DNA from 2 places in the Vibrio sp. Vb1554 genome. Region 1 is predicted to be linked to the other one. Evidence: riboswitches for the same ligand, from Rfam matches in the RefSeq annotation. Region 1 holds a riboswitch; the other holds the start of a gene.
What was found. A riboswitch is a leader RNA that binds a small molecule or an ion and turns the genes downstream of it on or off. The one in region 1 is predicted to bind lysine.
Positions count from the first base shown of each region.

Region 2: another riboswitch for lysine. It lies ahead of tet(35) (tetracycline efflux Na+/H+ antiporter family transporter Tet(35)); the one in region 1 lies ahead of lysC (lysine-sensitive aspartokinase 3).

Region 1 covers NZ_JAWPOJ010000050.1:1,531-10,216, reverse strand. The annotation lists gene R8N28_RS22805 (PglL family O-oligosaccharyltransferase) at 1-1,251, shown strand, start outside; gene R8N28_RS22800 (pyridoxal-phosphate-dependent aminotransferase family protein) at 1,311-2,432, opposite strand; lysine riboswitch at 2,653-2,831, shown strand; gene lysC (lysine-sensitive aspartokinase 3) at 2,933-4,285, shown strand; gene metH (methionine synthase) at 4,372-8,052, opposite strand; gene R8N28_RS22785 (cation:proton antiporter) at 8,244-8,686, shown strand, end outside.
Region 2 covers NZ_JAWPOJ010000012.1:107,622-116,307, forward strand. The annotation lists gene hflD (high frequency lysogenization protein HflD) at 121-738, opposite strand; gene mnmA (tRNA 2-thiouridine(34) synthase MnmA) at 749-1,873, opposite strand; gene R8N28_RS12435 (hypothetical protein) at 2,062-2,331, shown strand; gene R8N28_RS12440 (inosine/guanosine kinase) at 2,449-3,753, shown strand; gene R8N28_RS12445 (H-NS family nucleoid-associated regulatory protein) at 3,881-4,288, opposite strand; lysine riboswitch at 4,871-5,053, shown strand; gene tet(35) (tetracycline efflux Na+/H+ antiporter family transporter Tet(35)) at 5,163-6,764, shown strand; His leader region at 6,945-7,082, shown strand; gene hisG (ATP phosphoribosyltransferase) at 7,136-8,032, shown strand; gene hisD (histidinol dehydrogenase) at 8,038-8,686, shown strand, end outside.

The DNA.
Region 1 (8,686 bases):
TTCCAACAGCCCAATGTAATGGCCAGCTTTCTTGCGACAGGGTTGGTGATTGCCAGCTATTTACTTGCACGTCAGCCCTACAAATACGACCGTAAGTTAAGCGATGTTTACCTTCTCTATGCCGTGCCAGTTTTAACTTTACCACTAATTGTGGCGTTGGCTTCACGCACTGGTTGGTTAGCCTCGGTCATCGCCGTGTTGTTGGTCATTCCATACATGTACCGTTTTGCAACCAAAGGGCGCTTTATCCGCTGGGTTGTGTCACTTGTAAGTGGGCTCTTATTCTCCGTCGTTGTCATGCATCTTGCCTTTCCTGATGGAGGTGGGTTAGCCGCAGAAAAAGTAAATATGGAGTCTCCTCGAGCGTATACTTTTCCGCAAACATTAGACATGGTGATTGAAAAGCCTTTTACTGGTTATGGATATGGTAAGTTTGAATCTGAGTACATGCTGTATACGGCTCGTCAACATGCCCTAAATGAGAATTACCCAGCTGGTTTGCCAGCCATGGATCATCCGCATAACGAGCTGCTTTACTGGGGAGTAGAAGGTGGCTTGCTGCCAATACTCGGCATCTTCTTAGCGATGGCACTGGTACTGTATCGAATCTATCAAGCCAAACGCGGAACTCGTCTTGCGTTGCTGGCCTTGTTTATACCTATCGTATTGCACTCACAACTGGAATACCCTTTCTACCACTCTCTCGTGCATTGGTTGATCTTCGTTATCCTACTGTACTGGGTCGATCAGCGCGTCTCTCGTTATCGACAAGTCGGCTTTAGTAATGTAACCAAAAGCTTGCTGCGTGTTTTTAGTTTGGTACTTCCCGTTGCGTTTACGTTTTACATGGTAAGCGCATTACATACGAATTATGTATTGACGAAGTTTGAGACCACTAGACCAACTAACCCTGATATTCTGAATCAAGTCAGTAACCCTGTAGTTTGGAAAGACAGGTTTGATTGGGATGTCTATAGCACGTTTTTAAACCTTGGGCTGTACCAACAAGACGCAACCTTGATTCAGCCTTATATCGATTGGTCGCTAAAAATCATCAAAGATAAGCCTCGCCCTGCATTTTATAATAATTTGATTTTGGCCTACCAAGGCTTAGATGACTCAAGTAAAGCGGAGCAAATTAGAGCTGAAGCGCAGTTTTTGTTCCCGAAGATTGATTTCAGTGACGTCAATTACCAGCCACCTTCTCAAGCAATATCTGCCTCACCAGCCCCCACTTCAGGAGCTGAGTAATAAATACCAAAAAGCGAAGGGATGACCTTCGCTTTTCTTTATCTCATTGCTGTATGATTTTATTCAGTGAGTGACTCTTCTAACGCTTTTAAGCACAGCGCAACGTTTTCAGATCGAGCGCCGTAACCCATTAAGCCAATACGCCACGCTTTACCAGCTAATGCCCCAAGGCCTGCACCAATTTCTAGGTTATAGGTTTCTAGCAAGTGAGCACGAACTTTTGCTTCATCAACTCCTTCAGGCACGTAAATCGCATTTAATTGTGGCAACCGATGGGCTTCGTCCACAACAAATTCAAAGCCTAACTTTTGTAAGCCATTTTTGAGTTTTTCATGCATCAGTTGGTGACGAGCCCAAGCGTTTTCTAATCCTTCATTTTTCAGTATCAATAAAGCTTCATGAAGCGCATACAAGCTATTAACTGGCGCCGTATGATGGTAACTACGCTTGCCTTCTCCACTCCAATACCCCAAAACTAAACTCTGATCGAGGAACCAACTCTGTACTGGTGTTGTTCTTGCTTGAATCTTTTCAATCGCGGCAGGAGAAAACGTCACTGGTGAGAGCCCAGGTACACATGACAAACATTTTTGACTACCAGAGTAAACCGCATCCAGTTGCCATTCATCCACTTTTAACGGCACACCACCAAGTGACGTCACCGCATCAACAATAGATAATGCATTATGCTGTTTCGCCAGCTTACCCAATGCTTGAGCATCACTGACTGTACCAGTTGAGGTTTCCGCATGCACAAAAGCAAGAATTTTTGTATCTGGGTGCTGTTCGAGTGCTTGCTCGACTTTATCAATGGAAACAGGCGTCCCCCATTCATCATCGACGATAACAACTTCACCACCAGCACGGACGACATTTTCGCGCATGCGTTCACCAAATACACCGTTACGGCAAACGATCACTTTATCGCCTTTCTCGATCAAGTTTACAAAGCAGGTTTCCATCCCTGCACTACCAGGGGCTGAAACCGCAATAGTGAATTCATTGTCAGTTTGAAAGGCATACTTCAATAGCTGCTTGAGCTCATCCATCATACCGATAAACAGAGGATCAAGGTGACCTACCGTAGGACGACTTAGTGCTTGTAACACTTGAGGATAAATATCAGAAGGACCAGGTCCCATTAAAATACGGTGAGGTGGAATAAAGCTTTGGATCGACATGTCAGCTCCTTGATTATCTTTTATCCTGAGCATTCTAAAAGTTCTATTCAATAACATGGCTCAGGTGTAGGGTTCTCCACCCTAATAGATTTTTCCTCTATCAGCAATTAGCCGTAAGTATGGAGGTCAAACCAGTGTCACAAAATCGTTAATAAAAAACACCATAAAGGTTGAAATATTGATTGACATTAAGGCCTCAAAACCGTTCAATGTTTGAGCTTTATGTAGAAGAGGAGCGCTACCCAGGTAGATGATTTGTGGAACCGCAATTCCAACACCAATCATTGAGGGGGAGTAGTGCCGAGGTAAGTCAAAGTTGCAGGATTTGACTTGTCGGTTGAATTGGGCTGAATCCCATCAACTGTCATCAGCGCAGTCTGATGAAGGGCTTCTGAGGGTAAATTTTTCAAATAGCATTCTAAATGCCTCTCTTTTTGCTCTGTTCCTTTTCTCACTAAACATTGGATGTACAATTTTTTAGGAAGTCGTGGGAGAACGCAGTGAGCGCATTTAACGTAGCTAAATTCGGTGGAACCAGTGTTGCCAACTATGAGGCAATGAGTCGTTGCGCCACCATTATCGAAAACAATCCAAATACTCGCCTAGTCGTGAGCAGCGCTTGCTCTGGCGTCACCAACCTATTGGTAGAACTCGCCAACGGTGTTCAGGATCAAACGCACCGTACTGAGCTACTGCAAAATCTGGCCAACATTCATGACGCCATTTTAACTCAGCTCGAAGACAGCACGAAAACTGCTGCCGAGGTGTATGGCATATTAGATACCGTAACCAGCCTGGCCGAGGCTGCATCTATCCAAGCTAGTGCGAAGTTAACCGATCATTTAGTCGCATGTGGTGAACTCATGTCGACGCACATTCTAACTCAGTTAATGTGTGAGCGAGGCATTCAAGCAGTGCGCTTTGATATCCGCGATGTGCTGCGTACTGATGACAACTTTGGTCGCGCGGAGCCAAACATTGAAGCAATTTCGACGCTTGCGCAAGATAAACTCGTACCACTTTGCCAACAATCCGTTGTTGTTACTCAAGGCTTCATAGGATCTGACGAAGCCGGTAATACAACAACATTAGGTCGAGGGGGCAGCGATTACAGCGCCGCCTTAATTGCTGAGAGCGTTAAAGCGGCAGGGCTAGAAATCTGGACTGATGTTCCGGGTATCTACACAACAGACCCGCGAATTGCACCAAAAGCCTCACCAATTCCTGAGATCAGCTTTAGTGAAGCTTCAGAAATGGCTAACTTTGGCGCTAAAATCCTTCACCCTTCTACGCTAGTACCTGCATTGCGCCACGACATTCCGGTATTTGTAGGGTCATCGAAAGAGCCTGAAAAAGGGGGAACTTGGATTCGCCACCAAGTCGAAAGCTCACCGTTATTCCGTGCGCTAGCTTTGCGTTGTAACCAAACCATGGTAACGCTACGCAGCGCCAATATGTTCCACGCATACGGTTTCTTAGCAAAGGTCTTTGAGATCCTTGCAAAGCATAAGATCTCTGTCGATTTGATCACGACATCTGAAATCAGTGTATCGTTAACACTTGATCAAACTGATACATCTGGTGGCGCGCCGCAGCTGCCGCAAGCTGCACGAGAAGAGTTAGAAGAGTTATGTAAGGTAGAAGTTGAACATGACCTATGCCTCGTTGCTCTCATTGGTAACAACATGAGTGAGAGTAAAGGCTACGCGAAACAGGTTTTTGGCACGCTAGAAGATTTTAACCTACGCATGATTTGTTATGGCGCTAGCCCTCACAACTTATGCTTCTTGCTCCATGAATCGGTATCGAAACAAGCCATACAAAAACTCCACACGGAGTTGTTTGAGAAGTAAGTTCAACTCAATAAAACAAAGGGCTGCGTATCTGCAGCCCTTTGTTGTTTCAATAGTTGTTACATTTGGACGAGGTAAACATCAATTTAACCGTTAATGTTTGGCCCTAACCATTTTTCAGCCTCGATCCTATCCCACCCCTTACGATCGGCGTAACTCTCTAGCTGATCTTCTTGGATCTGTGCGATCGCAAAGTAACGTGAGTCAGGATGAGAGAAATACCAACCAGAGACTGACGCGCCCGGATACATTGCATAGCTGGAGGTTAGAGTCATGCCAATATTCTCTTCCACATTAAGTAGCTCCCAAAGCGGTCCTTTTTCAGTATGCTCAGGGCACGCTGGATAACCTGGTGCAGGGCGAATACCTTGGTATTTTTCACGAATGAGATCATCGTTAGATAAATCTTCATCCGCAGCATAACCCCAAATTTCTTTACGGACACGCTCATGCAAATACTCAGCAAACGCTTCGGCTAGGCGATCCGCCACCGCTTGAATCATAATTGCGTTGTAATCATCTCCCTGTGCTTTGTATTCATCAGCAAGCTCTCGTTCACCAATACCACCAGTGACAGCAAATGCCCCTATCCAATCATGCTTACCCGACTCTTTAGGTGCGATGTAGTCGGATAAACAATAGTTGAATCCTTTTGGTTTCTCGGTCTGTTGTCGCAAGTTACGTAATACTTTCACAACGTCGGTACGAGTTTCATCAGCATAAACTTCAATGTCGTCCCCCACGCTCGCAGCAGGGAATAAGCCACACATTCCGCGCGCTTTTAACAGGCCTTCTCGCTCAACTCGATCAAGTATCTCGTTGGCATCTTCGAATAAACGTTTTGCTTCTTCACCAACTTCTTCATGTTGGAAAATTGTTGGATACTTACCCACAAGTGACCAAGTCATAAAGAATGGTGTCCAATCGATGTATTGACGTAATATAGCCACATCAAAATCATCGAAGATATGAATGCCAGGCTTAACAGGCACTGGAGGAGTATAAGCTTCCCAATCGATAGCAACTTTATTCGCTCGAGCAGCTTCTAATGTCACTGGTTTGGTTCTCGGTTTCTTTCGATTATGTTGAGCACGTACTCGTTCGTAATCAGCTTCAAGTTTTTCAACAAATTCAGGGCGACGTTCATCAGACAGAAGAGAAGTACATACGCCCACTGCACGTGAGGCGTTGTTCACGTAAACCACTGGATGCTTGTAATTTTTCTCAATCTTAACTGCTGTATGGGCTTTTGACGTTGTTGCGCCACCGATGAGAAGAGGTAAGTTAAAGTCGAGACGCTCCATCTCTTTTGCAACATGCACCATTTCGTCTAATGAAGGTGTGATCAACCCTGATAAACCAATAATATCGACGTTCTCTTCTTGCGCTACTTTTAAGATCTTTTCGCAAGGAACCATGACACCAAGATCGATAATTTCGTAGTTATTGCACTGCAATACAACGCCAACGATATTTTTCCCGATATCATGTACATCACCTTTGACCGTCGCTAGCAAAATCTTACCGTTTGTTTGTCCCACCTGCTTTTCTGCATTGATGTAGGGCTCCAGATGCGCGACTGCTTGCTTCATCACTCGTGCAGATTTTACGACCTGAGGAAGGAACATTTTACCTTCACCAAACAAGTCTCCGACGACGTTCATCCCATCCATTAATGGGCCTTCAATCACCTCTAATGGCTTTGAAGCGTTGACACGAGCCTCTTCGGTATCATCAACGATGAACTCAGTTATTCCTTTCACTAACGCGTGCTCTAAGCGCTTTTCAACAGGCCAAGTTCTCCACTCAAGTGCAGAGGCATCCTCCTCTTTACCTACCCCTTTGCCTGCATATTCCGCCGCGATATCTAACAATCTCTCAGTGGCGTCATCACGACGGTTAAGAACGACATCTTCCACAGCCTCACGCAATTTTTCAGGCACGTTATCGTAGATTTCTAACTGACCCGCATTCACAATCCCCATATCCATACCATTTTTAAAACAGTGGTAGAGGAACACCGCGTGAATCGCTTCACGTACATAGTTATTGCCACGGAAAGAGAATGAGACGTTAGAAACACCACCCGAGATCATCGCATGTGGTAAATCACGTTTGATATCGCCAACGGCTTCAATGAAATCCACCGCGTAGTTATTATGCTCCTCGATCCCCGTAGCAATGGCAAAAATGTTGGGGTCAAAAATGATGTCTTCTGGTGGAAAGCCCACTTCATCAACAAGAATTCGGTAAGCGTTGGTACAAATTTCTACTTTGCGCTCACGTGTATCTGCTTGCCCAATCTCATCAAACGCCATCACAATCACAGCCGCACCGTAACGGCGGATCAACTTAGCTTGTTCAACGAATTTCTCTTTGCCTTCTTTGAGAGAGATCGAGTTAACAATGCCTTTGCCTTGGATGCACTTAAGACCGGCTTCAATAACCTCCCACTTGGAAGAGTCAACCATGATTGGTACTTTTGAGATTTCAGGTTCTGACGCACAAAGGTTTAAAAAGCGAACCATACAAGCTTGTGCATCCAACATGCCTTCATCCATGTTGATATCGATAATTTGAGCGCCATTTTCAACTTGTTGACGAGCCACATCGAGCGCTTCATCGTACAGCTCTTCTTTAATTAAGCGCTTAAAACGCGCAGAACCGGTTACATTCGTACGCTCACCGACATTGATAAATAAAGAGTCTTTATCAATAGCGAGTGGCTCCAGGCCAGACAAGCGACAAGCAACGGGAAGTTCAGGTAATTGACGAGGGGCGATATTTTCAACCGCGAGTGCCATTTGGCGAATGTGCTCAGGAGTTGTACCACAACACCCACCAATCAAGTTTAAAAAGCCACTTTGAGCCCACTCTTTAACATGCTTAGCCATATCTTCTGGCGACAAATCGTATTCGCCGAATGCATTCGGAAGCCCAGCATTTGGGTGAGCGGAAACAAAAGATTCTGATATACGCGAGAGCTCTTCAACATAAGGACGCAGTTCATCCGGGCCAAGTGCACAGTTCAAACCAAACGAAATCGGTTTAACATGACGTAATGAGTTGTAAAACGCTTCTGTGGTTTGACCGGATAATGTTCTACCGGAAGCATCAGTAATAGTCCCCGAGATCATCACAGGTAACTCAATACCCATCTCTTCAAACACACTTTCAACAGCAAATGAACAAGCCTTAGCGTTAAGCGTATCGAAGATGGTCTCGATAAGAATAAGATCAGAACCACCTTTAATCAGCGCTCGAGTCGATTCAGAGTAAGCCTCAACTAACTCGTCGAAAGAAACATTTCGATATCCAGGGTCGTTTACATCAGGAGAGATAGAACAAGTGCGGTTCGTCGGCCCTAAAACCCCTGCGACATAACGCGGTTTATCGGGTGTTTTTGCGGTCCATTCGTCTGCAACTTCACGTGCAAGCTTGGCAGCAGCAAAGTTAATTTCTTCACTTAGGCTTTCCATCTCGTAGTCAGCCATCGCAATGGTTGTTGCGTTAAACGTGTTGGTTTCGAGAATATCTGCACCCGCTTCTAAATATGCAGCGTGAATGTCCTTGATAAGTTGAGGCTGACTTAGAACCAACAGGTCGTTGTTACCTTTTAGATCACAATGCCAATCCGCAAAGCGCGTTCCTCGATAGTCTTGCTCTTCAAGTTTGTACCCTTGAATCATGGTTCCCATACCACCATCAATCAAAAGAATACGTTGCTTCAATTGAGCTTCAATCTGTTGTCTTACGTTACTTCCCACAGTACAGCCTCATTCCTTTAGTTATCTTTCCATCCTATCACACAAACTTCAGGAGTCTAGACGTCTAAACGTGGAATTAATGATTATTTTATCTCCTTCTTAACTTACAAAATAATCACGAAAAAATGTTTGCTATTTAAGCAGCATCAGCCGAGAATTCCATTCATAAAATGTTACAAATAGAGAGCTCTATGTCGGTCTATCATACTTTATGTTTTCTATCCGCAGCTGCGATGCTAATTGCTTTTGTAAACAGCAAGATAGGAAAGATGCAAACCACCATTGCGATTACCGCAGGTTCAATGGTGCTTTCACTTCTAATCTTAATTGCGGGTCAAAACAACTGGTTCCATCTCACCGAAATTGCGACGGAGACGGTCACAAGGATTAACTTCGAAGATTTCTTGCTCAAAGGCATTCTTGGCTTCTTACTATTTGCTGGTGGACTAGGCATCAAACTCCCGAACCTTAAAGATCAGAAGTGGGAGATCACTGTTTTAGCCCTTGGAGCTACACTGTTTTCTACGTTCTTTATTGGATTTGCGCTGTATGGGTTTTGTCAGTTAATTGGCATCCAATTTGATTTGGTCTACTGCTTACTATTTGGTGCTCTAATATCGCCAACTGACCCAAT
Region 2 (8,686 bases), on a different contig from region 1:
GAGCTTTATACCAATAACTGTGGCAATTGTCACGAATATTGCGCAAACGTTTGCGCGAGATTTGTTTTAGTCGAAAAAAATGAGCTCGCGATAAACGCGAGCTGCTTATTTGATATTTTACTACAGACGAGCAAGAAGGATTTGTGCTTGCTCTACCATCTTCTTGCGCCCGAAGATTAGGTGGCGACGCTTACCACCAACTTGACGCCAAAGAACTGCACTACGAATGCCAGATAACAACAGCGCACGAACTTTGTGTTGGCTTGCCGTCTGCTGCAGTACAGATGGCGTGCCCGTTACTTGAATGCGTGGGCCAATAGGGCTAACGACATCCAGATAGATGCTCGCTAAATTGCTGATCATTTGATCGTCTAGTAGCTCAAAGTGCTCTGATTGACGCTTGGCCATTTGAATACGATCGCCAAGCTGAGACATAGCATCGTTACGAGAGCTTAACTTACGTTCTAACGCCATTAAACTAATAATGTAACGAGTAATTTCACTGCCTGATGGTGTGCTATCAATCCCTTTAACCAAGCATTCTAGGCCGAGCTTTAGATCGGCTTCGCGACCGAATACGCCAACTGTGTTAGCAGGGTTCGTGCTCAAAATAGCGTTGATTGATGTTTCAAAAGCATCTTGATCACAATGTCCGTTTCTCGCTACCTGTTGAACTAAAGCAACAGCTTGGCAAATCCCAGCGAAAGCGATAGTACGGTCATAAAGTGTATTCGCCACGTAACGACTCCTAAGCTTGAGAATATTTAATGCGTTGCTCGATGATGCCGCCACCTAGGCACACGTCACCTTTGTAGAACACTGCTGATTGACCTGGAGTTACAGCAATTTGTGGCTCGTCAAAGATAACTTTAATGTTTTCATCATCGATAGGGATGATTGTACAAGGAATATCTTCCTGACGGTAACGAGTTTTCACTGTGCACTTCATAACATCGCGAATTGGCTCACGATCTACCCAGTGAAGTTGTGATGCAAGTAGACCTTCTGATTTTAACATTGGATGGTCTTTACCTTGAACGGCAATCAAAACGTTACGTTCTAGATCTTTCTCACCAACGAACCATGGGTCCTCGTTACCACCGCCGCCTTTACGGCCACCGATGTGTAGACCTTTACGCTGACCAAGCGTGTGGTACATCAGGCCTTGATGTTGACCAATCACTTCGCCTTCAGGTGTTTCGATGTTGCCTGGTTGAGCTGGAAGGTAGCGACCTAGGAATTCAGTAAACTTGCGTTCGCCGATGAAACAAATACCCGTAGAGTCTTTCTTCTTCGCCGTGATTAGATCTTGCTCTTCCGCGATGCGGCGTACTTCTGGCTTCTCTAGGTCACCAACAGGGAATAGGCTACGTGCGATTTGCTCGTTGCTTAATGTGTACAGGAAGTAGCTTTGATCTTTGTTGCCATCTAGACCACGTAACATTTGTGTTTTTTCACCGTTTTCTGGGAAAGAGCGACGCACATAGTGGCCCATTGCAATGTAATCAGCATCAAGTACTTCATCAGCGAATTCTAGGAATGCTTTGAACTTGATTTCTTTGTTACAAAGAATGTCAGGGTTCGGAGTACGGCCCGCTTTGTATTCAGCAAGGAAGTACTCAAATACGTTATCCCAGTATTCGGCAGCAAAGTTGATAGTGTGTAGGTGGATGCCTAGCTTGTCACATACTGCCTGAGCGTCAGCAAGATCTTCTGCCGCTGTACAATATTCTTCGTTGTCATCTTCTTCCCAGTTCTTCATGAAAAGGCCTTCTACTTGGTAGCCTTGCTGCTTTAGAAGATACGCGGAAACAGATGAATCAACGCCGCCGGACATACCGACGATGACTTTCTTTTGGCTGTTATCAGACATTACTAAACACCACTTAAATAAACGGGATGCAGATTCTATCAGAATCCACAGACCGGTGACAGATCCGAGATCGAAATCACAATTCGTTTCGCTGGATTTTTCTTCAACAAAGATTCGAACGAGTAATTTCGCAAGTATAGAAGAGGTATATATGGCATAGTTGGCCAAAATCCAAGAGGAAACATCAAATGACAGAAGAAAACCAATTTATGCAAGAAAGTGAGTTGATTGAAATTGTTGAAAATCAGCTCGAAGATGGTAACCCGCTTAAAGTAAAAGAAACCCTTATGCGTTTAATGATGACTGGCACACCACGTGAAGATGCGGTTGCGATGATGGCATGTGCGATGTCAATTGAGATTTTTGATGTAATGAAGAATGAGGGTGAGTTCAACCTAAAGCGTTATAGCGAGCACCTTGAGCAACTACCAGATCTCAGCTTTATGGAAGGTGAATAAGCCACCTAAAAGAAAAAAGTAGTCAGCAAACGTTTGCTATAATCGCTTTTATTGCTGCTTTATTATTAGCGGTATAGAATCCGCTCTCCTTTTCATCCCCTTACTCAGACTGACAATATGAAATTTCCTGGACAACGCAAATCGAAGCACTATTTTCCTGTTCATGCTCGTGACCCGCTGGTGAGCCAAGCACAAGAAAGCAAGAAGATGACGCGCACTCACATCATTGGTATTGACCAAACCTTGGTTGATATTGAAGCAAAAGTTACAACGGATGTGATTGAAAAGTACGGTCTGAGTAAAGGTCACTCTCTGGTTATCGATGACGAAAGAGCAGAAGAGTTATACCAGCAACTGAAAGAAGAGAACTTGATTACCAATGAGTATGCGGGCGGTACAATTGGTAACACGCTACATAACTACTCCGTGCTAGCGGATGACCGCTCCACACTACTTGGAGTGATGAGCCAGGATATTAAGATTGGCAGCTACGGTTACCGTTATCTTTGTAATACATCAAGCCGCATGGACTTGAACTACCTACAAGGTGTAGATGGTGCAATTGGCCGTTGTTTTGCTCTTATCACAGAAGACGGTGAACGTACTTTTGCTATCAGCGAAGGGCAAATGAACCAACTCCATCCTGATAGCATTCCAGAGAAAATCTTTAAAAATGCATCAGCACTTGTACTGACGTCATATCTAGTACGTTGCAAAGACGGCGACCCAATGCCGGAAGCAACAATGAAAGCAATTGAGTACGCGAAAAAGAATGATGTGCCTGTTGTTCTGACTTTAGGCACAAAGTTTGTTATTCAAGATGACCCTAAATATTGGCAAGAATTCATTCGAGATAACGTTTCAGTCGTTGCGATGAATGAAGATGAAGCAGAAGCACTGACGGGGGAATCTGATCCACTTGCTGCGTCTGATAAAACATTGGAGTGGGCTGATCTAGTATTGTGCACGGCGGGTCCTGTAGGTCTATTTATGGCTGGGTATACGGAGGATAGCGCGAAGCGCGAAACTTCTTTGCCATTACTTCCAGGGTCAATTGCTGAATTTAATCGTTATGAATTCAGTCGTCCGGCGAAAAAAGACTCATGCGAGACGCCAATAAAAGTGTACTCGCATATCTCGCCATATATGGGTGGCCCAGAAAAAATTAAGAATACAAATGGCGCAGGTGATGCTGCGTTATCTGCTGTTCTTCATGATATGGCAGCAAATAAATACCATAAAGAAAATGTGCCTAATTCAAGCAAGCACAGTAACGAGTATTTAACTTACTCTTCTTTTTCTCAAGTCTGCAAATACGCAAACCGTGCTAGCTACGAAGTTCTCGTGCAACATTCACCACGATTGTCGCGCGGACTTCCTGAGCGAGAAGATAGCCTAGAAGAAGCATACTGGGAACGTTAATACGAAGCGGTTTAATTAACTATTCTGTAACTAAAGTAAAAGGCACATTAAGAAATGTGCCTTTTTTATTTGTAATGGTTTAAATAAAAAAGGCTCCCTATGGGAGCCTTTTAAAAATAGCACGGATCTAGATTAGGAACTCATCCAGAGATTTACCTGCATCAAGTTGCTCTTGAATCGCCGAAGGTGTACGACCTTGGCCAGTCCAAGTTTTCTCATTACCGTTTGAATCTGTGTATTTGTATTTAGCAGGGCGAGGTGCGCGCTTCGCTTTGCCTTTCGTCTTAGTTTCGCCAGATAGCGCAGTAATAAGTGCTTCTACGTCAATACCGTCTTGAGCGATTTTCTCAGCAATCTCTGCAAGCTTAGCTTCTTGCTCTGCTTGTGCTGCGCGTTCTGCTTCTTCTGCTTCACGACGCTCATCTACGACAGTAGTGAGTTTATCTAGAGCTTCTTCCAATTGTTCTAGAGTCAGCTCACGAGAAAATGCACGAAGGCTACGGATATTTAGAAGGGTTTTAGTCAGCTCTGACATAACGATTCCTATTAAAAGGTTAATGTGTTGGGCACTTTTTATCGTTACGATTAAATAATGCCAATCTATAAATAAACAAAGAGTCCTTATATTTAACTTTATCTTTTCCTTATGTGCAAATGCTAAATCAAGATTTTGTTTAAATTTGACTATTTTTTAAAGCAATTAATATTATTACACTCGAAATAAATCATTATTAGATGAGAACTAAAATCAACAATCATTATTGTATAGAGAGAGTGATAGCTTGGTTTTTTATAAAAAAATTTGAGTTATTACTTAAAAATATGAAGCATCCATCTTTAATGCTGTGTCATATATCCTTAATTTATTGATATAAGATAAACCATGATATTTCTAAGGTAGTAATAATGTTTCATAAATAACATGATTGATGTGATTTCAGTTGCACAAAACTTATGGAAGTAGGCAAGGTTTATAAATTATCTCAGTCATTATTTATTTGTTTAATTTAGTTTGATGTGTTGCATTGACTCTCATCATAAGTACAATGGCTGCCACCTGATGCAATATTGCAGACAATTTGTTGTTAATTTGTACAGTTAGTGGTTAATTGTTTGTTGTTGCCGTAGAGGCGCGGTCTCGAAGAGTAGCTATTATTGGGGTGATGCCAATGAATAATAGTGGAAGGCGAAGATTGCCGAAGTAAGTAACTCATCAAAGTTACTTGCTGGGGTTGTATCTGAAAGGAACAACACTGCCATAGTATATATTCACATTAAACTATGGAGCGCTACTGTAGGGTTGGGTGGAGTGTTCGCTTCCCTGTCGCTAAGTTCAACATGAGCACGTATCGTATGCTACGTGACTTGTCTGCAGTAGATCTCTAGCCAAACTTTGGTTTTTGAAGATCATGAATTTAATAGATTTTTCTAGTTCTCCTGTTTCATTATTGCCACCTATTGTCGCTTTGACTTTGGCGATTTTGACTCGACGTGTATTAGTTTCCTTGGGTGTAGGTATCGTGCTAGGTGCGGTGCTACTTAATAGCTGGTCTATCAGCGACACCGCAGGTTACGTCAGTTCTCAAGTTTCTTCTGTCTTTATTGAAGATGGTGGAATTAACACTTGGAACATGAGCATTGTTGGTTTCCTAATCTTATTAGGTATGACAACAGCTTTATTAACGCTATCTGGCGGTACTCGTGCTTTTGCTGAATGGGCACAATCTCGAGTGAAGAGTAAACGCGGCTCCAAACTTCTTGCCGCCTTTTTAGGCGTATTCATTTTTGTCGATGATTACTTTAATAGCCTTGCTGTTGGTGCGATCTCTCGCCCAGTAACCGATCGCTTTTATGTGTCTCGCGCTAAGCTTGCGTACATTCTAGACTCAACCGCCGCTCCAATGTGTGTAATTATGCCTGCTTCTAGCTGGGGTGCTTACATTATTACTATTATTGGCGGGATCTTAGTCTCACATGGGATCACAGAGTATTCGGCTCTTGGCGCATATGTTCGTCTTATCCCAATGAACTTCTACGCCGTTTTTGCGCTGCTAATGGTGTTCGCTGTTGCGTGGTTTGGTCTTGATATTGGTAAAATGCGTGAGCATGAAATCTCTGCATCGCAAGGTCGTGGCTTTGATAAAGACAAAGAAAATGACTCGCAAGAAGCGCATGACCTAAACGAAGAGCTAGATATCCGTGAAAGTGAAAAGGGTAAAGTGTCAGATTTGATACTTCCTATCGTAACGCTGATTATCGCGACTATCGCTTCAATGCTTTACACGGGTGGCCAAGCATTGGCTGCTGATGGTAAGGAGTTTGCGCTTCTTGGTGCTTTTGAAAATACAGATGTAGGTACATCACTAATCTACGGTAGCTTGCTTGGCTTAGCTGTTGCACTGTTTACTGTTGTGAAGCAAGGTCTACCAATGGCTGAGATCGCACGTACACTTTGGATTGGTGCTAAGTCTATGTTTGGTGCGATTCTAATCTTAGTATTTGCCTGGACCATTGGTTCTGTTATCGGTGATATGAAGACTGGTACTTACCTTTCGACAATGGCGCAGGGCAACATTAACCCACACTGGCTACCAGTTATCCTATTCTTGTTGTCTGGCCTAATGGCGTTCTCAACAGGTACTTCATGGGGTACGTTCGGCATTATGCTACCAATCGCGGGTGACATGGCTGGCGCAACAGACGTAGCGCTAATGCTACCGATGCTGAGTGCGGTTTTAGCTGGTGCGGTATTCGGTGACCATTGTTCACCAATCTCAGATACGACTATCTTGTCATCGACGGGTGCACGTTGTAACCACATTGATCACGTATCAACACAGCTACCTTATGCATTATCAGTCGCGCTTGTTTCATGCGTGGGCTTTATTGCCCTTGGTATGACTGCTTCAATTGCGTTTTCGTTTATTGCAGCGTCGATAACATTCGTTATCGTTTGCGCTATTTTGTCATGGCTTTCAAAGTCTAAAATAGCGTCTTGCCAGAGTGCGTAATTCACTGATTTAAAAGGTGAAATTGTAGGAGGCTTCGGCCTCCTTTTTTATTTGTATTATACAATTCGAATTTTTTTAAAATTAAGGGTTGAAAAAAGTAATCAGCTTGGTTAGTGTGGTTGGTAACAAAGCAAATGAGAAGAGCCTTGAAATAAGTATGCGTAATTTTGTAATGAACATTCATCACCATCATCACCCAATCTAGTCTTTCGGGCGATGTACGCATACCCGGGAGGCAGGAAACTCCCGGAGGTAAAATCAAAGTAAAAGCAGATTTTAAACCCTCGGGAGGCTTCAATCTCCCGAGGGTTTTTTAGTTTTATTAGTTTGAAAAATACTTAGATATCAAAATCTTGCATAGGGACAAAGCAATGCAAACACAACGTTTAAGAATCGCAATTCAGAAAAAAGGTCGTCTTAGCAAAGAGAGTCAAGCTCTACTAAAACAGTGCGGCGTAAAGTTCAACGTAATGGGCGAGCGTTTAGTTGTCCATTCTGAAAATATGCCAATTGATTTACTCTTGGTTCGTGACGACGACATCCCAGGTTTAATTATGGATGGCGTGGTTGACCTTGGCTTTATTGGCGAAAATGAACTAGAAGAAGTTCGCCTTGACCGCAAAGCATTAGGTGAACCCTGCGAGTTTGTTCAGCTTCGTCGACTTGATTTTGGTGGCTGTCGTTTATCTATCGCAATCGACAAGGACGAAGAGTACAACGGTCCACAAGACTTAGCTGGCAAGCGTATTGCTACAACGTATCCTCAACTTCTAAAAGCGTACATGGATGAAGCCGGCGTTCCATTCTCTACATGTATGCTGACAGGCTCTGTAGAAGTTGCGCCTCGCGCGGGTCTCGCTGATGCTATCGCTGATTTGGTTTCTACAGGTGCAACACTGGAAGCGAACGGCCTTAAAGAAGCTGAAATTATCTTCAAATCAAAAGCGACATTGATTCAACGCACAGGTGAGTTCGACGCAGACAAAGTGGCGCTAATCGAAAAGCTGTTAACTCGCATGCAAGGCGTGCAGCAAGCGAAAGAATCTAAGTACATTATGCTTCACGCCCCAGCAGAGAAGTTAGATCAAATTAAAGCACTACTGCCAGGTGCTGAAGACCCAACTGTTCTTCCTCTTTCTGCAGATAAGCAGAAAATGGCTGTTCACTTAGTGAGTTCTGAAAACCTATTCTGGGAAACAATGGAACAGCTGAAAGAGTTGGGCGCAAGTTCAATTCTCGTTCTACCAATTGAAAAAATGATGGAGTAAGCATCATGAGAACAGTCGTTTGGCAATCATTAAGTGAGAATCAGCAAGACTCTATTTTGGAGCGCCCTGCTATTGCAGAAGGTGCCAATATCACCACTGCTGTGGCCGAAGTTATTGCTAAAGTTCGAGAAGAAGGTGACTCTGCTCTTATTGAGCTGACAGAAAAGTTTGACCGTGTTAAGCCTGAATCCATTCGTGTTTCTTCTCAGGAAATTAAGGCAGCGTCAGAGCGTTTGTCAGAGTCAATGAAGAGCGCACTAGAGCAAGCTTACGCCAATATTTCTAAGTTCCACAAAGCGCAAAAGCCGCAACCGATCAAGGTGGAAACGCAGCCAGGTGTTCTTTGTGAACAAGTAACACGTCCAATTCAAAAAGTGGGTTTGTACATTCCTGGTGGAAGTGCGCCTTTGCCATCGACTGTTTTGATGCTCGGCGTTCCTGCAAAAATTGCAGGTTGTCGTAAAGTCGTTCTTTGTTCTCCACCGCCAATCGCTGATGAGATCCTTTATGTCGCGAAGCTGTGTGGCATTGATGAAGTGTACAACGTCGGTGGTGGCCAAGCAGTTGCTGCAATGGCTTATGGCACCGAGACTGTATCGAAAGTAGATAAGATCTTTGGTCCGGGCAACGCTTACGTGACCGAAGCAAAACGAC